Regions from separate parts of the Peribacillus sp. Aquil_B1 genome, predicted to be linked through region 2. Evidence: predicted binding sites of a transcription regulator. Region 2 holds the regulator's gene; the other holds the start of a gene.

Region 1 (11,616 bases), 1.4 Mb from region 2:
TGCAAAAACAACAAACTAAAAAAGTCCTGACAGATCTCATCTGTCAGGACTTTTTTCAGTTAATTCCTTTTTGACCTTTCCGTACTTTCCTCCGCCTCCCACTTCAAAAGATAACGTCCCTTTTCTGGCAGAATCGATGTAGCCCGCCAATTTTTCAGGAACGATTTCCTTGAGCTGTTCAAGCGTAACTTCATGTAGGATATTCATCTCTGTTCCAAATGCCACCAGCAGTTTTTCCATGGATTTAGGACCGAGTCCCGGGATGAAATCAAGTGGTACTTGATGGATATACGGCGGCCTTTCCCTACCATTTCTCCCTTCCCCGGAAATGGAGAGCTCTTCAATCCTGGACGATACCCCTTTTATAATGGATTTATTACCGCATTCGGGACATTGTTCACTCTCTTTCAATACCTGGTGTAAACACCCTGAACATACAGTTTGATGATACTTTCCCAATAAGGGGTTCAATCCATAATTAACGGTCACCTTACGATTCCCTTTTTCTTTAAGTGCTTTCGCCAGCTCATTGAAACTCGGTTCTTCTAGCAGGACTTTTTGATATTCACGAGCGATTTTCCCAAGCGAATGCGCATCGGAATTCGTTACGAATACATAGGAGTCCAACTCCTCGATATCCTTGACCATTTCTGTATCAGAACTTAAACCCAGTTCGATGGCATCAATTAGCTTCGGATCGAATACTTCAGTCAGACTGGATCGCACCCCTTTTCCATATAAGCTTTTAAATGGGGTGAAAACATGTGCCGGGATAAACAGGCCGCCCAATGATTTCACGATCCTTTGCAGCGTTCTTCCATCACAATAAATCCTTTGGGAGCTCAAGGTAATATTTTTAACATGTCCGCTCATCCATGAGGAGAATTCCTTCATCGCTTTTATAGTGGGAAAATAAGCGAGGACATGGATCGGTCCATTACAATTCTGATCATAAATTTCAATCTCCGAGCCTGGAATGATGGTTGTATTCTTGTATTGAAGTCCGCCTTCAATCTTCTCCGTGATTTCGCCGTTCAGCATCCCCGCTTCGATTTCTTCGATAATTTCAGGAGAATGGCAATCGATTATCCCGATTAGATCAAGGCCCTTCCTTTCACTTGCCACTTGCAGCACATTGCTGAAGGTTAATGTTTTAGCACCTGTTATTTTCACGGCTCTTCCGCTTCTCGTTCTGCCTATATGGATATGAAGGTCAGCGTAAAACTCTTTCATTTACGATTTCATCGCCTTTTTCAACTGCAGATACTGAACTGCATATGCCGTTTTGGCATCTTTGATTTTCCCTTCATCCATATAAGTCTGAGCTTCCTCCAGCGTGAGTTCAATCATCTCGACGAATTCATCTTCATCCAGCGGGGCCGCATTTTCTTTCTTTTTCAAATTGTGGGCCACATATAGGTGGACCAATTCATCGGCGAAACCTGGGGATGTATAGAAGGATATGATGTGCTCCATTTTTTCACATTCATAACCTGTCTCCTCTTCCAGCTCCCGTTTAGCCGACAGAACCGGCTCTTCGCCTTTTTCAAGCTTTCCTGCAGGAATTTCCACCAAGCTTCTCTCCAGCGCTTTACGGTACTGTTCAACCATGATGATTTTATTTTCTGCCGTGAGAGCTATGATGGCAACCGCTCCCGGATGCTTGATTATTTCACGTTTACCCGTTTTCCCATCAGGAAGCTCTACATCATCGACTTGCAGGCTGATTACCTTTCCTGTGAAGATTTTTTCCGAAGACAGCGTTTTTTCTTCAAATTTTTTCATCCTGACCACTCCTCTGTTCTAATTGCAGCATGATTCCTCATACATTTTACCATACTAGAGATGGAGGGCGATTTAATGAAAGTTTACGTACTGGAAAAAAGCGTTACTTTATCCGGAAAGAGTTGGGAAATCCTTCAAAAACTAAAACAATTGCAAAATCAATATGTCTATATCAATGATTGGATAGCCGACATACACGATCAGGTGCCTCCCACTCCTTTAAAAAGGATCAAGTGAATTCTTTGAGTGAAATGGATTTCTCCTTTACAATGAAATGTAAGGGAGTGGATAACATGAAAAAACGCAGACTAGGAAATTCAGACTTGCTAGTTTCTGAAATCGGGCTCGGATGCATGTCATTGGGGACTGATGAAAATCAGGCATCCGAAATCATACAAGCCGCTTTAGATGAAGGAATCAATTATTTTGATACTGCTGACTTATATGATTTCGGCATGAATGAAGAAATCGTCGGAAAGAATTTAAAATCGGTCCGCGATAAGGTATACATAGCTACCAAGGTCGGAAACCGCTGGAATGAAAACAAAGATTCCTGGAGCTGGGATCCATCTGGCGAATATATTAAAACGGCAGTAAAAGATAGCTTAAAGAGATTGGGAACTGACTATATTGATCTTTATCAGTTACATGGCGGCACCATTTCAGACAATATCGGAGAAACGGTAGAAGCATTTGAAGATTTGAAAAAAGAAGGCTATATCCGATATTATGGGATTTCCTCGATTCGTCCGAATGTGATCAAGGAATTCACTGAAAAGTCTGAGCTTGATTCCGTGATGATGCAGTTTAATCTACTCGACCGCCGCCCAGAAGAGTGGATGTCCCTTTTGGCCAACAAACAAATCAGCATTATTGCCCGTGGCCCCCTTGCCAAAGGGCTGCTCAGTGAAAAAATGCTTGAAAAGGCAAATGAGGATGGATACCTTGACTTTAGCTATCACGAACTTAAAGATTTGCTTCCGCAAATAAAGGACAAACTTTCCGATAGGAAGTTGAATGAAACGGCACTTCAATATGTATTGTCCCATCCAAGCGTCGCTACCGTTATACCAGGAGCAAGTTCAGTACAGCAGCTCCGCGAGAACTGCCAGGCTGCCAACAGTCCTTCACTGTCCAAAACCGAGTTGGATATCTTAAAGCAGTTGACCAAAGCGAACAAATATGAAAGTCACCGGGATTAAAAAGAATAGAACTAAATTAAATGTTTCAAATAAATCAGGCTGCACTATCTCCGTTTAATAACGTGATAGGCAGCCTTTTTCCGTTCCAACGTTTTTTTCACCATACTGCTTCTGTACCGCTTCAAGTTTCCCATCATTCTTATCCCCTTTCCAAACCAAATTTACTTCATACCAATTGAAATTTTTCATTGGACAATACAAACTAAGTGTTATACAATTCAATTGTGCACAATTAAAATAAGAAGATAAGGGAGAAAAAATGATGACAAAAACATTATTTACAACGTCTGTAACAGTTGATGGCGGAAGAGAAGGAACGGCTATTTCTGCTGACGGCAACTTCACGGTTGATATTGCGATGCCTGGAACACCAAGAGCTAAACAGATGCCTGAAGCATCTAATCCGGAACAGCTTTTTGCAGCTGGATATGCTGCATGTTTTGATAGTGCCTTGCAATCAGTTGGTAAAATCGAACGCGTTTCCTTCGATTCCAAAGTCACCGCAAGCGTCAGCCTATTGATGGGTGAGATGCATCAGTACAGCTTGGCTGTAACTTTGGCTGTGAAGGGATCCGGAGTCGATAAGGAGACATTCGAAACCCTTGTTCATAAAGCACATCAAATGTGTCCTTATTCAAAAGCAATCAACGGCAATGTGGACGTCGCCTTTGAAATAAGTGTAGATTAAATCCGACAAAAAGACGCTTGGGGAACCCCAAGCGTCTTTTCTTTGCTAAAATTGCTGTAAAGTTTTCAATAGTTGGATCAGGGAAGCTTTTAAATCCTCAACCACCTTCTTATCGTCACCCGACATAGCCGAAATGCGATCGGGAATGAAGCAGGCCTCTTCCTGTAAACCAAGTCCCTTTTCCGTCAACTTAATCATGACAGACCGTTCATCTTCAGTCGAACGTTCACGGACAATCAAGCCATTCTGCTCCATTCGTTTCAACATGGGGGTAAGCGTTCCTGAGTCGAGGGCAAGGAGCTCCCCTAGTTTTTTTACTGTAAGTGTATCCTGTTCCCATAATAGAAGCAGGACCAGATATTGAGGATATGTCACTTCGAGTTTATCAAGCAACGGTTTATATTTCTTCGTCATTTCCCTTGAACTTGCATAAAGCAGGAAACATAATTGGTCTTCCAGCACTTTTTCTATTTTACTTTGCATCATATCACCAGCTAATAGTAGTCCATCCGATATGACATCATATCGAACTTATCTTTAATATAATCGTTATACTTTATAAAATAAAGGAGTATCAGCAAGGAATGGTCTTCCTGAACGGAAAAAGGGAGCCAGCCCACTTAAAACTTAAACTGCTCCCTGTCCTTCATTTATAATTCTTCCAGTTCAGGTTGCTTTCACCCAATAGTTCTTCAAATGATTTATTCTTCTCCCGCCGCTTTCTTTCTTCGCGTTTCTTTTCTTCTTCCGCTTCCCTTTTTTCTTGTTCAGCCTCATTAAGTTCCTTTTGCTTTTGACGAAGCTGGGACATGATATCTTGATTGATCATATCACCAAGTTTCAATGAAGATGAATCTTTATCTTGGTTTTTGCTTTGATTTTGATTTCGCGGCTGTTTCTTTTTCATCCTTTAAACCTCCTGGCCATTTATGAAATTATTATATCACGACTGCCGTTTTCCTCGTCATGGTTTTCAAACAGTGTTTTCCCATTTCCCACATGGTAAAATAAAGAAAATCAACCTAGGAGGACCTTTCATGAAGAAATGGTGGTTTACACTCGCCGGAATCCTATCGTATATCATCGGCGTCGGCATTTATTTTTCCAATCGGATCATGTATATGAAAAAGAAGGAAGATGACTTTATCCAGAATCGTGAAATCATGGCTAAACGCCTGATCCGGGAGGATTTTGATAATCTGCCTAAAACGGAAATTTGGGTATCGTCACCATCCGGATATTCCTTGAAATGCTTGTTTATCGAACCGCATGATACCAATAAGTGGGTGGTCATTTCTCATGGTGTGACGGAGAACAAAGTCAATTCGATTAAGTACATGAACATTTTTCTTAAGCGGGGCTTCAATGCGATCATTTATGACCACCGCCGGCATGGGGATTCCGGTGGCAAGACGAGCAGTTACGGACATTATGAAAAATTCGACCTGAAGGCCGTAATCGATGAATTGAAAAGACGTAAAGGGCCCGACCTTCATATTGGCATTCATGGAGAATCCATGGGGGCTGTAACCCTGCTTTTATATGCCGGAATGCTTGAAGATGGTGCTGATTTTTACATTGCCGACTGCCCATTTTCAAATTTCGAGGATCAGATCAAACACCAGCTTAAACATGTAGTCCCACTTCCCTCTTGGACCGTGTTTCCGCTTGGGCGTACGTTCATCAAACTCCGTGATGGGTATTGGACCAATGAAGTGTCCCCAATCGATTATATGAAAAATATCCGAAACCCGGTGCTCTTCATCCATAGTGAAAATGATAGTTTCATTCCCGCTTCCATGACAGCGGAATTATATGCAGCAAAAAAGGGCCCAAAGCAGCTGTACCTAGCTAAAAAAGGGGCCCACGCTCAATCTTATAATGAAAATCCAAGAGAATATGAAGATCAAATCGATCAGTTTCTAAAACTTGTCTGAGAAGAAAAAAGAGGGTATCCAAGATCCCCTCTTTGCTTTTAATCAGATCTTATTAAAATAACTCATCCTCGGATTCAAGATTTGATTCGGACTTTTTAATTGAAAGCTGTTCGCTTCCGGAACAAAGTCTATTTTCATGACTTCATCAAGAAAAATCATTTTTGATTTCTCCACATATAGCGGAATCCCGTTTGTTTCCACTTTTTCTGTACCTTCTTCAGGTTCGTTGACCCACCATAGCGCGGTCACACCGCTTACCACGCAGCCACAGCCATCCGTATCATATTTCAACTGTAAATATCCTTCTTGTCCCTGTACCTTATCGGCCATTTTCTCAGCCGCTGTTTCCGTCCATTCAATATACATGATTGCACGCCTCCCGATGTCTTTCCTTTCCCCCATTATAAACCATAAAAACGCTTCTGTTAAAGAAACTGCCTTCCTTTGCAAGCGTCAGCCGACACGAAAATCACTTTCTTCATGGCCGATCCAACAAATGCCGGTTCTCTAACGCCAATTCCTTTCATCAGAAAGGCTGTCCCTTGGGAACAGCCCTTCCGCTCATCATTCCATTATCCTTACATCCGCGATATCGGAAAGCCTGATATAGTGGGCCTGCTGAAACCGATCGACGATATGAAGCTTTTGGGTGAGCTCATTATAATAATGGATCCTGCCGATTAACAGCTGATACCGGTTTCCTTCATAATGAGCAATCCTGACATCCTTTCTTTCCTCCATCGCTTCCCCCATTACCGCATTCATTTCTTCCAATTGCTGCTCATCCAGGATGCGCTTCGTTTCATAGCCATCCTCCACCACCCAATCCCGAAGCATCTTCACATGCTCCGGCAACATCATCGATGTCCATTTGATACGGCCGCGATCACGTATCATCCTTTTCCCTCCCTTCAAAATCAACCTTACGCCTTATGCCCACCAAGCAGCTTGCTCCGGTAAACGGCTGTACCTGCTTCTGTATACGAAACGGCACGCAATAACGATTTGGCTCCATATTTATGGCGGATTCGATCCACCGTGTAACTCAATTCCCGCTTCTTCCAGCGCGAAGCATCGAATAAAGTCAGCTGCATTTCGTTATCATCCACAATGTTCGAGAGCCTGACCTCTATGCTCCGAACCGTTTTTTGCCTATAGTTCTCATGAAAAAGCTCCAAGCAAACTTTATATAACTCCATCGTAATGTTGGTCGGTTCGCTAATCGAACGCGAACGATGGAAACCTCCGCCGAACTCGTCCTTGCTGTAACCAATGCTGAGGCTCACCGTCCTTCCTGCCTTGCGATGGGTGCGTGCCCTTCTTCCAACTTCTTCGCAAATTTCCAGCATGACCTGCTTTACCTCATGCTCCTCCTTATAATCCCGCAGCAGGATTTGACTTTTGCCGAAGCTGACCTGCCCTTCGATGATCGCTGCCCCCATATCGGATAAATCTATTCCCCAGGCATGGTGGTAAAGCTGATTGCCCATAATCCCAAACTTTGCTTCAAGTAATTCAAGATCATAATTGGCAAGCTGCCCAACCGTAAATATGCCCATTCCATGAAGGGTTTTTTCTACGCGCCTGCCGATCCCCCACATTTCACGAAGCGGGGAAATCGGCCAAAGTTTGCTTGGCACATCCTCATACTTCCATTCCGCAATCCCTTTATGTTTGGCTTCCAAATCAAGGCAAAGTTTTGCCATAAGCATGTTCGGTCCAATTCCAATGGCACAGGGGAGCTGTAATTCCCGTTCAATTTCATCCTTTATCTTTTCAGCTATCATGCGGGCATCTCCCCATAAAGAAGCGGCACCATCGACTTTCACAAAGCTTTCGTCCACACTATATACGTGAATCGCTTCTTTGGGCACATAACGGTTGAACAAGCGGGTGATTTCCGTCGAAACCCTTAAATAGGTCGCCATTTTAGGTTCAACGACGACAATCCTCGGATCATTCGGGATCTCAAACATCCGCGAACCTGTCTTGATGCCAAATTCCTTCTTCATCTTTGGAGAAGCCGCAAGCACAATGCTCCCTGTCCTCTTCAAATCACCAACCACCGCCAGATAACAATCAAGCGGGTTCAGACCAAGCATGACCGCTGAACAGCTTGCATAAAAACTTTTCATATCGATACACATAATTGATTGTTTCGGCATCGTCCCATAATCCATCATTTCTCACCCTAACAAGAATATACGTTCGCTTTTATTATATTCATAACTTTAACCGAATATACGTTCTTATTCAATGGAAGTTTTCATACAAATTTCTACTTTTTAATGTAATTTCCTCGAAAAATATAATAGATACTAATAATGGTTAAAATACCAAATTTAAACTACATATCCAAATAGTTTTTTAAAAAAGAATCAATTCGTAGCTTGAATAATTTTTAGTGGATCCTTATGCTTAGTTTTTTAAAATTCTCCCACCCTTTTCAACAGACTTTCGACTATTTTAAATCAAGTCTTACTGCTCATTTTTTGTAATGAAAATGTAATCAAAATTATGTCTAATTGTCATAATGGTATTGTAGGATAATATTGTTAACAATACTAGAGAGATAGATAGAGAGGAAATGAAAATTATGAAGAAATGGATCGCTTCAGCTGCTGTTGCATCTGCCATGATGCTAACCCCACTGCAAGCCTTTGCCAATATTGGAGACCAAACCCTCAGACCCGGAATGACACATAGCGATGTCAAACAACTACAACAACTTTTAAAAACCAAAGGTTATTTCACATATACAGGTTCACTGACTACATATTACGGCACCTATTCTGTATCTGCAGTAAAAAAATTCCAAAAAGCCAAAGGGTTGACTGTCGATGGAATTGCCGGCCGAGGCACATTTAATGCGCTTGGTGTTTATAATGTCAATAATACTAGCTTGATCAGCTATGCAAAAACCTTAATAGGCAAACCCTACAAATGGGGCGGAACAACACCAACTGGATTCGACTGCTCAGGCTTCGTCTATTACGTATTCCAGAAATCACAAGGAATCACCTTACCGCGTACAACATCATTGCTTTATGCCAATACAGGTTTAAAAGTATCTTCACCAGCTAAGGGTGATCTTGTATTCTTTAATACTTCTGGAACAGGGGTATCCCATGTTGGGATTTATATCGGAAATGGTCAATTCATCAGTGCTACGTCTTCTAAAGGAATAACCATCACGGATATGGATAATTCATATTGGAAACCAAAATATTTGGGTGCGAAAACTTTATAAAACCGAGGACGAACAACCGGACGGAATTCAAAGTGATTCAGTCCGGTTGTTTTATTTTATATATAATATTTCATCCGTTACATCCTCAACAGTCACAGTAAATGAAGAATCCAAGTTGGAACGATTCATCATTTCGATATTATAAACATGCTCTGAGGGTAAATGGACGACTTCGAGAACCATGAATCGCTGACTTTCCGCTTTGCTGACATGATCGAGAGCAGCAGTGACCGCCCTTTGTTCGGCTAAGCTATTTTCATCGGTTAAAACAAGAATCAGTTCCGCTTCCGCTTTCCCAGGAAATGATTTCTTCACCCCGCCCCGGTGCCATGGCTTCACTTTCATCCCGATTTCCAGTTCGGAATAATCGAGGTCATTACCATGTTGATCTTGAATATATGTATCATTGGTCACCTTATAGTACGTCCCTTTAATCAAAATCCTTTTATCGTCAAGATCCGTAATGAAACCTTCTTCCCCTTTATCAATGGATTCATCCATGTTCCAATCAGGGGATTGGCAGCTACCCAGAATAAAGGCAACGAATATGGAGATATAAAGGTTCACCATCATCTTCATACAAATCCCTCCTACTAGAAATAGACGAATTCCCCCTGAAATAGTTACCCTTTATTTAACATAGAAAACTTCGGGCATTTCAAAAAGGGGAATGTCACCGACATTCCCCTTTGCCTATTATATTACCATCTTTTGCCTTGTTCTGCATCGAAAGTCTAGCTACTTTTTAAAAAATGCTTTTTTTCCTAATGTTTCGGTGATTTTCGGAAACATGTTATACCATTTCCCAGCTAAATTCATCCAGCCAGGCAGATTGATTTCCCTCTTGTTGGTCAGCATCGCCGCTACGATTTTAGCAGCGACATCTCCAGGCTTAAGCATGAATTTTTCAACGTTCTTTAAGTATGTACCTGATTCATCCGCAATGTTAAAGAAATTCGTTTCTATAGGGCCAGGATTGACGGTGGTCACAAAAACATGATCTTCCATCAGCTCGAGCCGAAGTGCGTTTGAATAGCCAAGAACTGCGAACTTGGTAGAAGAGTACAATGTTGATTTAGGAGTGGCGATTTTACCGGCCTGTGAAGCGATATTGATGATATGCCCCGATTTTCTCTGCTTCATATACGGCAAAACCAGCTTTGTGCAGGCCATCAAGCCAATGACGTTGACAGCAAACATTGCTTTCGTTTCATTTAATTCCGTATCCTGCGCTTCTTTAAACGTGCCGAAACCAGCATTGTTGACCAACACATCCACTTCACCTATTTGCTCATGGATGTCATTAAAAACATTTGTCACCTGGTCAGTGTCTGCCACGTCAAGCTTATAGGCATATGCATCAATCCCATATTGGGTGATCAGTTCATTCTTTAGCAGCAGTAATTTATCCATGCTTCTGGCCAAGAGGACGAGACGGCCTCCCTGTTTTGCACTTTGAATGGCAACTTCCTTGCCAATCCCTCCGGAAGCACCGGTAATAACAATGACTTTACCTTGTAACTCATTCAAAAAAGTGAGCCTCCTTGCGAACATTAAGCGATTGAATACAGAATGACCCCTGATTGGATTTCTGTTTGGACTTCACCCAAGTCTTCTAAATAGTCCAGCTGACCGACCGTTTCCGAAAGTGTCAGGCCCACTTCCTGAAGGTATACTTTCGGAAACAGCTGCTGACACACTTCAAAGACAGATAAAGGCTTATCTTGCAGCATGCTTTTCACCTGCATGGCACGGTTATGCTGCCGCTCGAATCTATATTGAATCAAGTCGGCAACTGCATCTCCTGCCACTTCAGATCCATGTCCGGAGTAAACAGTGGATATGGGAAAATCCAATAATTTTTGAAGTGATGCATTATATTGCAGTAACGGACGAGGCCTCATGCCTCCAGGGAGTATAGGTGGTTCCATTAATGGATTAGGTGAAATCTTGGCAAGCAAATGATCGCCAACGATCATAACCCCGTCACTTTCCCGGTAAAAGGATAAATGGCTTTGCGCATGCCCTGGAGTCTCGATCACTTTCCAGCCTGGAAGACCAGGGAGCTCATCTCCCTCAGCCAAATATCCATGCAGCTTCCGTTCACTAAGGAAACGGATTTCGTCACGATTGTGGATCAGTTTATTTTTCAGCTCTTCTGCCACTCCGAACTTTGTGGCATATTCAAGGAAAAAACGATTATGGGTTTCAAGGAATTCATCACTGATAGTCAGCCAGCGCTGATTGTTTTTGTGTCCATAAACCGGGATCTCTTTTTCAAAGAAATCGAGTCCACCAGCATGATCAGGATGATGATGGGTTAAAATGATTTGTTCGATATCAGTCAGTTTCAGACCCAATTCCCCAAGCCCGTTAGTCAAGGCCTCCTTTGATCGTTTTGTTTTCACTCCAGTATCGATTAGCGTTAAAGCATCCCCTTTAACTACATAAACATTCACATCACCCACTGCAAATGGCGTGGGCAAAGTAATTTTTGCAATATCTCCATTCCAATTCACCATAATCTTTTCCACCTTAGAAAATTATATTTATATAAAACTTTTTATACACTAAACAGAATTCTAAGTATACTTATCATGTATAATTACCATTTTACATGTATTTTTAATTACTGTCATTATTTTCACATAATTCATGTCTATTTTTTCTCGTCCATGCATATATTATCATTGACAGAGTGCTAATATATCCTTCATAATCACAAGTAATTAAAGACGGCATGGCTTTGATTAA
Region 2 (11,616 bases):
TTCTCTTTTTTGTGAACTTACAGCAGTCGATATATGGATTTATCCTATAAGGATCATTTCATAAATGGAAAATGACTGTATACATAAACGAATCGAAGGCAAACCATCATACTATATCTCCATTTATTATGAATTCTTCTAGTTTTTTTCTCCCATCTTTGTGAAGATAGCAGGTAATGGTATGCAAAAGTACAAATATATACTAATGAAGGCTATGAAAGGCCTGGAAGGAGGGCGTTGATAATAGGATGAGTTCGAAAAAATTCCACTTGATATTGGAGGAGATAACAATTGAAAAGGAATGTAATCAATTATGTCGTTTTTCTTGTCCTCATTCTAACCATATTAATTATGGCTAATCCAGACATTTCCTCAGCAGGAAAATTAAAGCCTCCTTCCGAAACGTTCAGTCCAGGAGATTGGTTTCTTGGAAGTATTCCTCCCAATCTTGATACAAAGAAACCACCGATCGTGTTTGTTCAAGGGAAAAACGGCAGTTCAACCAGCTGGTACGGTGAAACGGATTATCATGGTGTCAATGATATGTATACCAAAGCGTATGAAGCAGGCTACCAAACTGTTTTTGTTCAGCTTCATGATTCAGCTGGAAATGGATCAGTGAGCCAATATGCTAATGGAAGGCTTTTAGCTCAAATGCTTGCAGAAATCAGTAACCATTTCGGGGGCGAAAAAGTAAATATTATAGCTCACAGCAAAGGGGGCCCAGATACCCAAGCGGCTCTAGTGCACTACGGAGCACACCAATATGTTGGAAGGGTGATCACTTTAGCTTCCCCTCATCATGGTTCTCACCTTGCTGATTTGGCTTATAGCTGGTATGCGGGCTGGCTTGGTTCCCTATTAGGTCAAAAAGATGAGGGAACTTATTCTTTACAAGTTGGTAAAATGGCGGAATTTCGTTCTGTCACGGATAACCATGTTAATTCTCGTAAAAACATGTATTTCACTGTGGCAGGCATGAACAGAGGCCCGGTTCTATCAGCCTTATCCATGGGTGGACAATATTTATCTTCATATGGGGAAAATGATGGTCTAGTGAATGTATGGAGTACAAAAATACCCTATGCAACCCATTTATTTTCAGATCCCAACTTTGATCACGACAATATACGAGTTGGCTCAGCTGTATTTTCAAGAATTGAACCATATTTAAGAAGCACTTCCGCCGCTGGAATCCCTGAATATAATGTCAATTATAAAGAACGGGTTGAAGATGATGTCATTACAACCGCACTCGCTCAAACCGTTTTGGGTGATGTCCTGAAACAAAATGTCTGGATCGAACGAAGCTTCCATGTAAATGAAGCAGCCCCAGGCAATATAAACATATATACAGCCTCAAATGATGTCGAGGTTGAATTGATTTCTCCATCCAATAAAAAGTATTCACCTTCCTTAAAGGTGCATTCAGCCAAAAATGAAACTTCCTTTTTTAATGGTGCAACCATCCACTCATTCAATAGAAACAACCTTGAAATGGGTGATTGGAAAGTGCGAATGAAGACAAAATCGTCAAAAGACGCCTACCTGCTCACTGCACAATTTAACGAAAAGAATCCCATTACATTAAGTATGGCCGGTAAAGTTAAGCAAAAAGATGCAAAATTTTTAATAAAGAACCCAATGAATGATAAAAAAAGGCCAATCAGCACAACATTTTCGGTTCATCTAATAGATGAAACCGGTAATGAAATTAGTGAAAAAAGCTCAATTAAGGCAATGGATACTGAAAATTTTACTGGCACCCTTCCAGAAGTACCTAAGTCAGGTGTTTATAATGTAACAATAGATGTCAAGGAAAAAAATGTGTATGGTACTGAAAGAACCCGGACGCTGATTCGTTCGGTCTATATTGAGAAATAGTGAAATCCTTTCTTTTCTTAAGGCTGTTTTCGCATACTTTGTTGCTATTTACTGCTATTTACCAAGTAGTGCGGTGTGGTTGATTTCCCCTCCAGATGCTCGCTTTCCGCGGGGCGGGCGGTGAGCCTCCTCGGCGTAAACGCCTGTGGGGTCTCACCTGTCCCGCTGCTCCCGCAGGAGTCTCGCACTTCCGCTCCAATCAACCTTAAATAGTTTTGTTTTAAAAACACCAATCTTTACGAAAAGAGCCTTTCTTAAAAAGGGTATCAGACTGTAGACAAATTCTAAGTTTCTTTTATTTTAAAAAAGATCCAGTCGATTGCAGAAAATCCGCTTCCTTTCCGCCGACGGTCTGCCAAGCATGCTCGGTTAGTCAGGAGTTTAAAAAACATAAAGGATAACTTACTTTTCCCGACAAATTGATCCCTTCTCTTAATTAAGGAGGGGTTTTTTGGATGTGTAAATGGGATGTAACATGGGTGTTAGTGGCAGAGAGAGACAACCTATATAGGTTTAATCCGTCTTTTTATAGGATTCTCTATAAGACAAAATATCAGTTTTGAGTGCAGCATAATTGCCTATGCTAGCATAGCCATAAAACCAGCCCATGAAAATTCCTGAAACAAAGTGATGACGATGACTGATGAAAATGGAAATGAACAAGCCAAGGGCCAAAGCGATGGCAGGGATGAATTTTGGACGAATATGAAACATGACCTTAATAAGTTGAGTAAGAATCATGATGGTAGGAATGGCTATCACTGCATCCCAAAAGTTTGTATGGATGGTTGGGTAGTCCATGATTTCACCACCTTGAATTGAAGTTTTTAAAATTAATTTTTGTTTTTCATCAATTTTTTATACAATGATTACAAATTTAAAATGAATTATTAAAAGTTTTAGACAAGTTTTGAAGATTTCCAGTGTTCAATTAAAAAAGCCGTCAATCCATTTTAATATATGGATTGGCGGCTTTTCCTGGTTGGTGGGGAAATGGATAAATAGTACGCGGAGCGAACTATTCGAGGTAAGTAATCTAAAAATCAGCCAGATCATCGGAACCTTTTGTACTGGACAAGCTGTAACCTTTTTCATAGATGAGAATACGATAAGAATGAGAATAAACAGTGAAAAATAAAGTAATGCCTATTAGTGGGAGGTTCAAATGAGCAAAGAAACATTTATTAAGGAAATTGCTCCCTATGCCCAGAAAATTCAACAGGAATTTAAAATATTACCTTCGGTTGTCATCGCACAAGCTTGTTTGGAGAGTGGATATGGGACAAGTTTATTAGCAAGCAAAGGAAAAAATATATTCGGTACAAAAGGTGACTTCAAGGGTGAGTCTGTCATTATTCAGACAATGGAATATGTCAATGGTGTGCCTGTTCAAGTATGGAACAAATTCAGAAAATATCCATCGTGGGAAGAAAGTCTTCGAGATCTTGCCAATTTATATGTAAAGGGGACTTCGTGGAACAGAAGTCTTTATACAGCTGTCATTGGAGAAAAAGATTACAGAAAAGCACTCAAAGCAATATTCGATGCGGGGTATGCATCGGATCCCAAATATATTGAAAAACTGGTGAACCTTATCGAAACAAGCGATTTAACAAAATATGATGCAAGCATTGAAGAGGTTTATCATATTGTCCAAAAAGGGGATACCGTCTCTGCGCTTGCAAAAGCATACGGTTCTACACAAGTGCAGATACAACAGTGGAATGGCTTGGTCGATCTTAACCTCATAAAGGTGAACCAAAGATTAAGAGTGAAGTGAATTTTAACTGGGAGCGATAATTGAAGCTCTCTTTTTTATTGTAATCAGATTGTTACCAAAGTAAATATTAGGCGATCGTATAACTCCGATCCGTAATAAAGGATGTTTAAATTCCCAAGAAAATCTGATTCTATTAATAAATATATCAATATCCACTCTTCCATATGCATATTGAGAGAATTCAGGACATAGATTAAACAAACAAAAAAAGCGCGGTTAGCGCTTTTAGTGTATTTGTCTATATAAGCCTATTACTTTTCCAAGGATCGAAACATCCCGTAAAATAATTGGTTCCATATTTGAGTTCTCAGGCTGAAGCCTTATGTAATCCGGTTCCTTAAAGAATCGTTTTACAGTGGCTTCATCATCTTCCGTCATGGCCACGACGATATCTCCATTATTGGCATTGCTTTGTTGTTTCACGATGACATAATCCCCATCATGAATTCCTGCTTCGATCATACTTTCACCCATGATTTCCAGCATGAATACATGGTCATCATGTGGAACCATGCTTTCGGGAAGCGGAAAGTATTCTTCTATGTTCTCAATGGCCGTTATCGGCATTCCCGCTGTTACTTTTCCAAGTAACGGCACGTTCACGACATTGACTTTGGGAATATTGTTCGCTTCCTCCAAATTCATTATTTCAATGGCCCTTGGCTTGGTTGGGTCGCGTCTAATCAGGCCTTTGCTTTCCAGGCGTGATAAATGTCCGTGTACTGTTGAACTTGAAGCAAGCCCCACTGCTTCGCCAATCTCCCGTACGGAAGGTGGATACCCTTTTTGGCGGACCTCTTCTTTAATGAAATCAAGAATATCTTGCTGCCGTTTTGATAGTTTAGTCATTTGTGCACCTCTTCCCCAATGTTCTTTGCTACATTATAGCATGGCCCCCAACTCTATACAAACATAAGTTCGAATTTTGTTGTTGACTGAAACAAACGTTCGTATTATAATTTGACCATAACATACGAACGAACATTCGCTTTGGAGGGATATTTATGAAAAATTTATACAAAAATTATATTTATACGATTCTATTAGCGGGATCAGTATTCATCTTTTCAATTTTATTCTCTTGTACATTGAACAACGATCCAAAAAAGGATTTCCTTTCTATAGAAGTAAGTGAAGGTGATACCCTATGGGGAATTGCCGAAGAATATGAAGAAGCAAATTTGACAAAAAAAGAATTCATTGGTTGGATAGAAGAGCATAATGGAGTCAGGGCGGATACAATTAAACCTGGTCAAGTCATCGTCATACCGGTTAAAGGGGAAGAGCTTGTCCAGAATTTGGCCAGTGAGCAGTAAGTAGTGAAGGTAGGGTATTATGAAGGCGGTAATCTATTGTAGGGTCAGCACAGAAAAAGAGTCACAGGAAACATCATTGGCAAGGCAGGAAGATGAGTTAGTCAAATTGGCAGAAAAGATGGACGTAGAAGTCATTTCCATAATAAAAGAACAGGCAAGTGGTTATGAGTTGAATCGGGATGGCATTTTTGAAATGCTCGAACTATTTAAAACTAAAGAAGCTGATGTACTATTAATCCAGGATGAAACAAGGCTGGGAAGAGGAAATGCCAAAATAGCCCTTTTCCATGTCATCCTTAAAGAAGATGTGAAGATTTATACGCTCTCACATGACGGGGAGCTTGAGTTATCGGATTCGGATGCCATGGTCATCCAGATAGTCGGTATTGTAGAAGAATACCAAAGGAAACTACATAACCTTAAAATAAAGCGCGGGATGATAAGAGCCGTTGAAAAAGGGTACCGTCCTCAAAAAAACCTTCAGAATCAAAGGAATTCCACTGGAAGGGACCGTATGGAAATTCCTATTGAAGAAATTATTAAACTTCGGGCCAATGGATTGACATTTGCAGAAATCGCAGCCACTTTAAGGGGCTTTGGATACAATGTTTCCAAGGCTACTGTGAATAGGCGTTTTCTCGAACATCAACTGAATAAAAAGGAAAGTCAATCTTAGAACTTGTAATTTCGCTTTTTTTTTAATACCATGACAATATCCGGAGATTATGAAGGAGCGAAATTATGTTATCAAAAGAAAAAATAACCCGTATTAATGAACTTTCTAAAAAGGCAAAGACTGAAGGTTTGACGGAAGTTGAGGCGAAAGAGCAAACCCAATTGAGAAGTGAGTATTTGGAAACATTCAGAAAGTCCATGACCGATACGTTGGAGCATGTGAAAGTCGTTGATCCAGAAGGTAATGACGTCACTCCTCAAAAGATAAAAAATATAAAAGAAAAAAGAAACTTACATTAATGCTTGAATTCCTCTCATGGAACGGGGATCCTATTAGCATTTAGGAGTAAAAAGGGAGTGCATGCATGTATGTATTCTCCTATTTAGTTTAATCTAAATAGGGGCTTCTCTTATTTCTAGGAAATTTTAATATTGAGGCAGTAAATAGTGATTTTAGTTGTGATATTATGCTTGTCACTATAATATAAAGAGGTACATTACAGGAAGGGATGTTTTTACAATATGTTAGATAAATTAGATGCACTTTCTATCAATACGATTCGTACATTATCAATTGATGCAATTGAAAAGGCTAATTCCGGCCATCCAGGTATGCCAATGGGTGCAGCGCCGATGGCGTATAAACTATGGACCGAATATATGAACCATAACCCGAAAAATCCAGATTGGTTTAATAGAGATCGCTTTGTTCTTTCAGCTGGACATGGTTCTATGCTGTTATACAGCCTTCTTCATTTATCGGGCTATGGCTTATCTATCGATGATTTGAAAAGCTTCCGTCAATGGGGCAGTAAAACTCCAGGACATCCTGAATTCGGACATACGGCTGGTGTAGATGCAACTACCGGGCCGCTTGGACAAGGTATTGCAATGGCAGTCGGAATGGCAATGGCTGAACGTCACTTGGCAGAAAGCTATAACCGCGATTCTTATAATGTTGTCGACCATTATACATATAGCATTTGTGGAGATGGAGATTTAATGGAAGGTGTTTCTGCAGAAGCCGCTTCATTAGCTGGACATCTACAACTCGGAAGACTTGTTGTTTTATATGATTCTAATGATATTTCCCTTGACGGCGACTTAAGTCAATCATTTAGTGAAAGCGTAGCAGACCGGTTCAAATCTTATGGATGGCAATATATCCGCGTTGAGGATGGAAATGATCTTCAGGAAATTGCTAAAGCGATTGAAGAAGCGAAAACCGACGATGCACGCCCAACATTAATCGAAGTGAAAACGGTTATTGGATACGGTTCACCAAACCGTTCAGGTAAATCCGCTGTTCACGGCGCTCCGCTTGGCGCAGATGAGCTTAAATTGACAAAGGAAGCTTATAAATGGACATTCGAAGAGGACTTCCATGTTCCGGAAGAAGTGTATTCACACTTCAATGAAGCTGTTGTTGATGCAGGCGCTCAAAAAGAAGAAGCTTGGAATGAATTGTTCAAAAATTACAAAGAAGCACATCCTGAGTTAGCACAGCAATTGGAGCTGGCCATCAAAGGAGAACTGCCTGCTGATTGGGATCAGGAAATTCCGGTCTATGAAGAAGGTAAAACATTAGCTTCCCGTGCTTCAAGTGGGGAAGTGCTAAATGCAATAGCCAAGCGGGTCCCTAGCTTCATTGGGGGTTCTGCGGATTTAGCCGGATCTAATAATACTGCCATCAAAGGTGAGACTGATCTATTACCTGGTAATTACAGCGGCCGTAATATATGGTTTGGTGTACGTGAATTCGCTATGGGTGCGGCTTTAAATGGAATGGCACTTCATGGTGGATTAAAAGTATACGGAGGAACATTCTTCGTATTCTCTGATTATCTACGTCCTGCCATAAGAATGGCAGCACTAATGGGACTGCCTGTAAACTATGTATTCACGCATGACAGCATTGCTGTAGGAGAAGACGGACCGACTCATGAGCCAATCGAACAATTGGCATCATTGCGTGCAATGCCTAACCTAGGGGTAATCCGTCCAGCTGATGGCAATGAAACGGCAGCAGCCTGGAAAGTGGCTATGGAGTCTACAAATAAACCAACGGCCCTTGTATTGACTCGTCAAGGATTGCCAACAATTAAAGACACGTCAGAAACTGCGTATGAAGGTGTTTCAAAAGGTGCTTACATCATCTCTGCTTCTAAGAAAGAAGTAGCCGATGCATTACTTCTTGCGACTGGTTCCGAAGTGAACTTGGCTGTGGAAGCACAGAAAGCTTTAGCGAACGAAGGAATTGATGTTTCTGTTATCAGCATGCCATCATGGGATCGATTTGAAACTCAATCTAAAGAATATAAACAAAGCGTAATCAATCCGGCAGTGAAGAAACGTCTAGCTATCGAAGTGGCTTCACCGTTTGGTTGGGATCGTTATGCAGGTGATGAGGGTGAAATATTGGCCATCAATCATTTCGGAGCTTCTGCACCAGGCGGTAAAATCATGGAGGAATTCGGCTTCACTTTAGAAAATGTAGTTGCCCGTGTTAAGGAAATGCTTAACTAATCGTAATGGAGAACTGACACCAACTAGTTTGGTGTCAGTTTTTTTATCAAAAACAATCCTGGTTTATTGCGTGCTCCTATTCTAAAGGGAAATCTTCCATTCGACAAAAAAAGAAGAAAATTTCTCCAGCAAACAACATATCTTTTTAGTTTGTCAATATATAATGAGAATAAATAAATTTCGTTTAAATGTGTCAGTTAAAGGGGAAAGTTATCAATAGTGGAAAATAGTGGAGAGGGTCCTGGTGGTTAGTCCAAAATAGGAAAGCTAGGAGGCATTGGCTGATGAGAACCTATCAAATTTATTTAATCGAAGATGAATTTGCCCATCATTATTATGGAAGAGAAAAGCTATTTTTCAATTTGTTTTTGGAGTATATTCAAGCAAAGGGCAGACTGAAGAGTATTTTGCAAAAACAAATCGAATATGTCACCAAAACAGTCCCGATTATCCAGTTGCAGTTAGCTATTGAACAACGTTTGCAAAAAAAGATGAATTATTGGACTCAAAATGGAAAATACTATTTAGAAAAAACAAACGGATCAAGTAAAGCCGTTTTAATCATTCAGCAAGATTCCATTACTCTAAAAGCTGAAGGAGACTATGAAGCGGAGACGGCTTTCTTTGAAAGTATTCGAAAATATGAAGCGAGTTTTCTGGCCATTGATTTTGAACATGAAAAATACGGTTGGTTAAAACCGATAAAAGAAAGAAAATTTGTCTAAATGGGGGACTTTTCAGTAGCGGGTATTGTATAATAACCTTTGGTCTAGTACACTGATGTTAGACAACACGAAGGAGGAAATAGTATGTGGGTTTACATTCTAGTTGGCGTACTGGCATTGATTGCTGGAGTAGTGCTGGGATTTTTCATCGCTCGTAAATACATGATGGATTACTTAAAGAAAAATCCGCCAATTAACGAACAGATGCTGAAAATGATGATGATGCAAATGGGTATGAAACCATCCCAAAAGAAGATTAATCAAATGATGAGCGCCATGAATAAACAACAAACAAAATAAGTTAGCAATTATAAGATAAGCAAATCATAACTACCGTGAAGAGTGAATCTTTCGTCATAAATTTTCCTTATTTTTGCTTTATCTTTCATTACTAATCCGAAACTTCTTTCTCTGGTGGAAACTAGATCAGAGAGAGGGGTTTTTTGTGTTGTTAGGGGATAAGCAAGAGGGCAATCATGGGGTTTAAAGGTTTCATTTAGAGGGATTCTAGTACATGTGTCTTTCAAGATACTACACAGGATTCATCAAATTCAGAAACTAACTATAATTCATGTATGGTTTCTGAATTTGAGTGCCTGGCCATTCAATTTTCTAAATAATACTTACGGCTTTAACACCACTTTAATGCATCCGTCTGTCCTTGTATCAAATACTTGGTAACCATGTTTAGCTTGATCCAATGGTAGTACGTGGGTTACGACATCGCCAGGATCAACTTTTCCTTCAGATATTAGATTATAGAGATATGGCATATAAGGGATAACGGGAGCTTGCCCGGTCTTGATATCCACGTTTCTTTGAAATATATCTCCTAGCGGAAAGCCATTATAACGCCCGCCGTAAGCACCAGTTATTTGAATGGTTCCTGCTTTACGGACCGCTTGGGAGGCGATTACAATACCACCCATGGCACCGCCATGAAGCTTAAGCCCCGTTGCAAGATATTCCATGGGCGTCATTTTACCGCTCATGCCTGAACAATCAATTACGATATCGGCTCCGCCTTTCGTTATTTCTTTGAGATAATCCCCTACGTTTTCATATTGTTCGAAATTTACAATTTCGACTTTATTTGTCCGTTTTGCATGTTCCAGACGATAGTTGAGATGATCGACGGCAATGACTCTTTTCGCTCCTTTGAACCAAGCGAATTTTTGTACGAGTAATCCAACGGGACCGCACCCTAAGATGATTACAGTATCACCTGGTTTTACTCCTGCATGGTCAACGCTCCAAAATGCGGTAGAAGCTGCATCGGCGAGTAATATCAATTTTTCATCGTCAATCTCACAATCTTCTGGAATCTTAAAAGGAGTGAAATTCCCATATGGAACCCGCATGTATTCTGCTTGTCCTCCAGCATACCCGCCAGTTGTTTCTGAATATCCAAAAAATCCGCCCATTTCCCCATGTGGATTCGAGTTATCGCACTGACTTGTAAGGTCGTTGTCGCAATACCAGCAGCTTCCGCAGCTAACGTTAAAGGGGATGATTACACGATCTCCCTTTTTCAATTTATTTACACCAGGACCAACTTCCTCGACAACACCCATTGGCTCATGACCAATAACATAATCGGTTGGCATATTGGGAATCATTTGATGAATCAAATGCAAATCCGAACCGCAAATGGCCGAAGCAGTAATTTTTACGATGATATCATCGGAATTTTTGATTTGGGGGTCCTTAACTTCTTTAACCTGCACATTTTTATTGCCCTGGTAAGTTACGGCTTTCATTAAACTTCCTCCTCTATTTACTCGGCGTTGCGAACATTCCAAGTCTATCAGTATCGTTAGGGAACAGCTTCATCCCAGCGATGCTGACTGCCATATCAGCTGATTTCAGATCCAATTCAACTTGCTTTCCAACATCATTTGGATAGAGCCAGCCTTTACTGATCATTAAATCGGTTATTTCTGCATGTAAATCAATGGAATGCTCCATTTGCCGGTATAATGCTTTACGCAATTCTGGACTTGCTGTTTCTGATAAAGCGATACCATACGTATGAATACCGCTTTTGACCGTCAGTAGGAAATCCAGGGCAAAAGAGGAATCTGCCATTTCAGGCATATGTTCAGCACCTTGGGGATCTAAAAAGTCCATTTCCATTAAAGCTCACCTCATTGTTTAAAGTTTGTTCGGGCACGATCGTAAAAAGTCTTTAGTTCATTAATGGCTACTATGGATTGCTGTACGTCTTTTTCCATTAATGCTTTCAAATCATTATCAAAACAAATTCCTTGCATTAATTTGGATTTCATTAAGCATATTGTCTTAAAATTTATTATTTCATGCGTCTCCATGGTCTCGTGAAATGCGAGCTTTTCATTTTCCATTCACTCACCTCCTAAGTCTAGGTAACAAAAGTAATTTTCCCTATTCAACACTCAGGTATACAGGGGACTACATGTTGCTTTCCAAATGGTTTTAATCTCCTAATAAAATGAAAAGGAATGAATAAGAGCTTTTGAACAACGAAAGATAAGTAAGTGATTGTTACTGAAAGGAGAGATGCTTCTAGTGGAAAAGTTGGGACTGCATGAAACGTTAGAACTGCATGAAATATTGAACTTCAAAAGCCTTTGTCTATCAAAAGCTTCTACAATGAATGGGTTAGTCCAAGATACGGAATTAAAAAACATTCTTTTACAAGACATGAGCAACGGCAGAGAGCATATTCAAA

Evidence for each region. The regulator LexA, encoded in region 2, represses DNA repair genes until DNA is damaged. The targets are predictions, from matches to a motif close to CGAACATATGTTCG.
Region 1: the regulator LexA is predicted to act here: its motif matches at 7,849-7,862, upstream of MPH60_RS06135 (Y-family DNA polymerase).

The regions. Positions count from the first base shown of each region.
Region 1 is NZ_JAKXEE010000001.1:1,205,756-1,217,371, reverse strand. Features, by position in the region: gene MPH60_RS06190 (GNAT family N-acetyltransferase) at 1-19, shown strand, start outside; gene MPH60_RS06185 (endonuclease Q family protein) at 37-1,233, opposite strand; gene MPH60_RS06180 (NUDIX hydrolase) at 1,234-1,785, opposite strand; gene mciZ (Z-ring formation inhibitor MciZ) at 1,861-2,022, shown strand; gene MPH60_RS06170 (aldo/keto reductase) at 2,079-2,987, shown strand; gene MPH60_RS06165 (Ohr family peroxiredoxin) at 3,250-3,675, shown strand; gene MPH60_RS06160 (MarR family winged helix-turn-helix transcriptional regulator) at 3,721-4,158, opposite strand; gene MPH60_RS06155 (YqkE family protein) at 4,322-4,582, opposite strand; gene MPH60_RS06150 (alpha/beta hydrolase) at 4,713-5,612, shown strand; gene MPH60_RS06145 (iron-sulfur cluster biosynthesis family protein) at 5,655-5,978, opposite strand; gene MPH60_RS06140 (YolD-like family protein) at 6,177-6,509, opposite strand; gene MPH60_RS06135 (Y-family DNA polymerase) at 6,536-7,795, opposite strand; gene MPH60_RS06130 (C40 family peptidase) at 8,209-8,862, shown strand; gene MPH60_RS06125 (YobA family protein) at 8,914-9,441, opposite strand; gene MPH60_RS06120 (SDR family NAD(P)-dependent oxidoreductase) at 9,601-10,392, opposite strand; gene MPH60_RS06115 (MBL fold metallo-hydrolase) at 10,416-11,384, opposite strand.
Region 2 is NZ_JAKXEE010000001.1:2,634,562-2,646,177, reverse strand. Features, by position in the region: gene MPH60_RS12850 (esterase/lipase family protein) at 352-1,884, shown strand; gene MPH60_RS12845 (hypothetical protein) at 2,398-2,685, opposite strand; gene MPH60_RS12840 (glucosaminidase domain-containing protein) at 3,050-3,664, shown strand; gene lexA (transcriptional repressor LexA) at 3,890-4,513, opposite strand; gene yneA (cell division suppressor protein YneA) at 4,669-4,980, shown strand; gene MPH60_RS12825 (YneB family resolvase-like protein) at 5,000-5,656, shown strand; gene MPH60_RS12820 (DUF896 domain-containing protein) at 5,722-5,955, shown strand; gene tkt (transketolase) at 6,178-8,181, shown strand; gene sirA (sporulation inhibitor of replication protein SirA) at 8,466-8,906, shown strand; gene MPH60_RS12805 (YneF family protein) at 8,991-9,206, shown strand; gene MPH60_RS12800 (zinc-dependent alcohol dehydrogenase) at 9,530-10,666, opposite strand; gene MPH60_RS12795 (spore coat protein) at 10,680-11,042, opposite strand; gene MPH60_RS12790 (spore coat protein) at 11,054-11,269, opposite strand; gene MPH60_RS12785 (hypothetical protein) at 11,445-11,616, shown strand, end outside.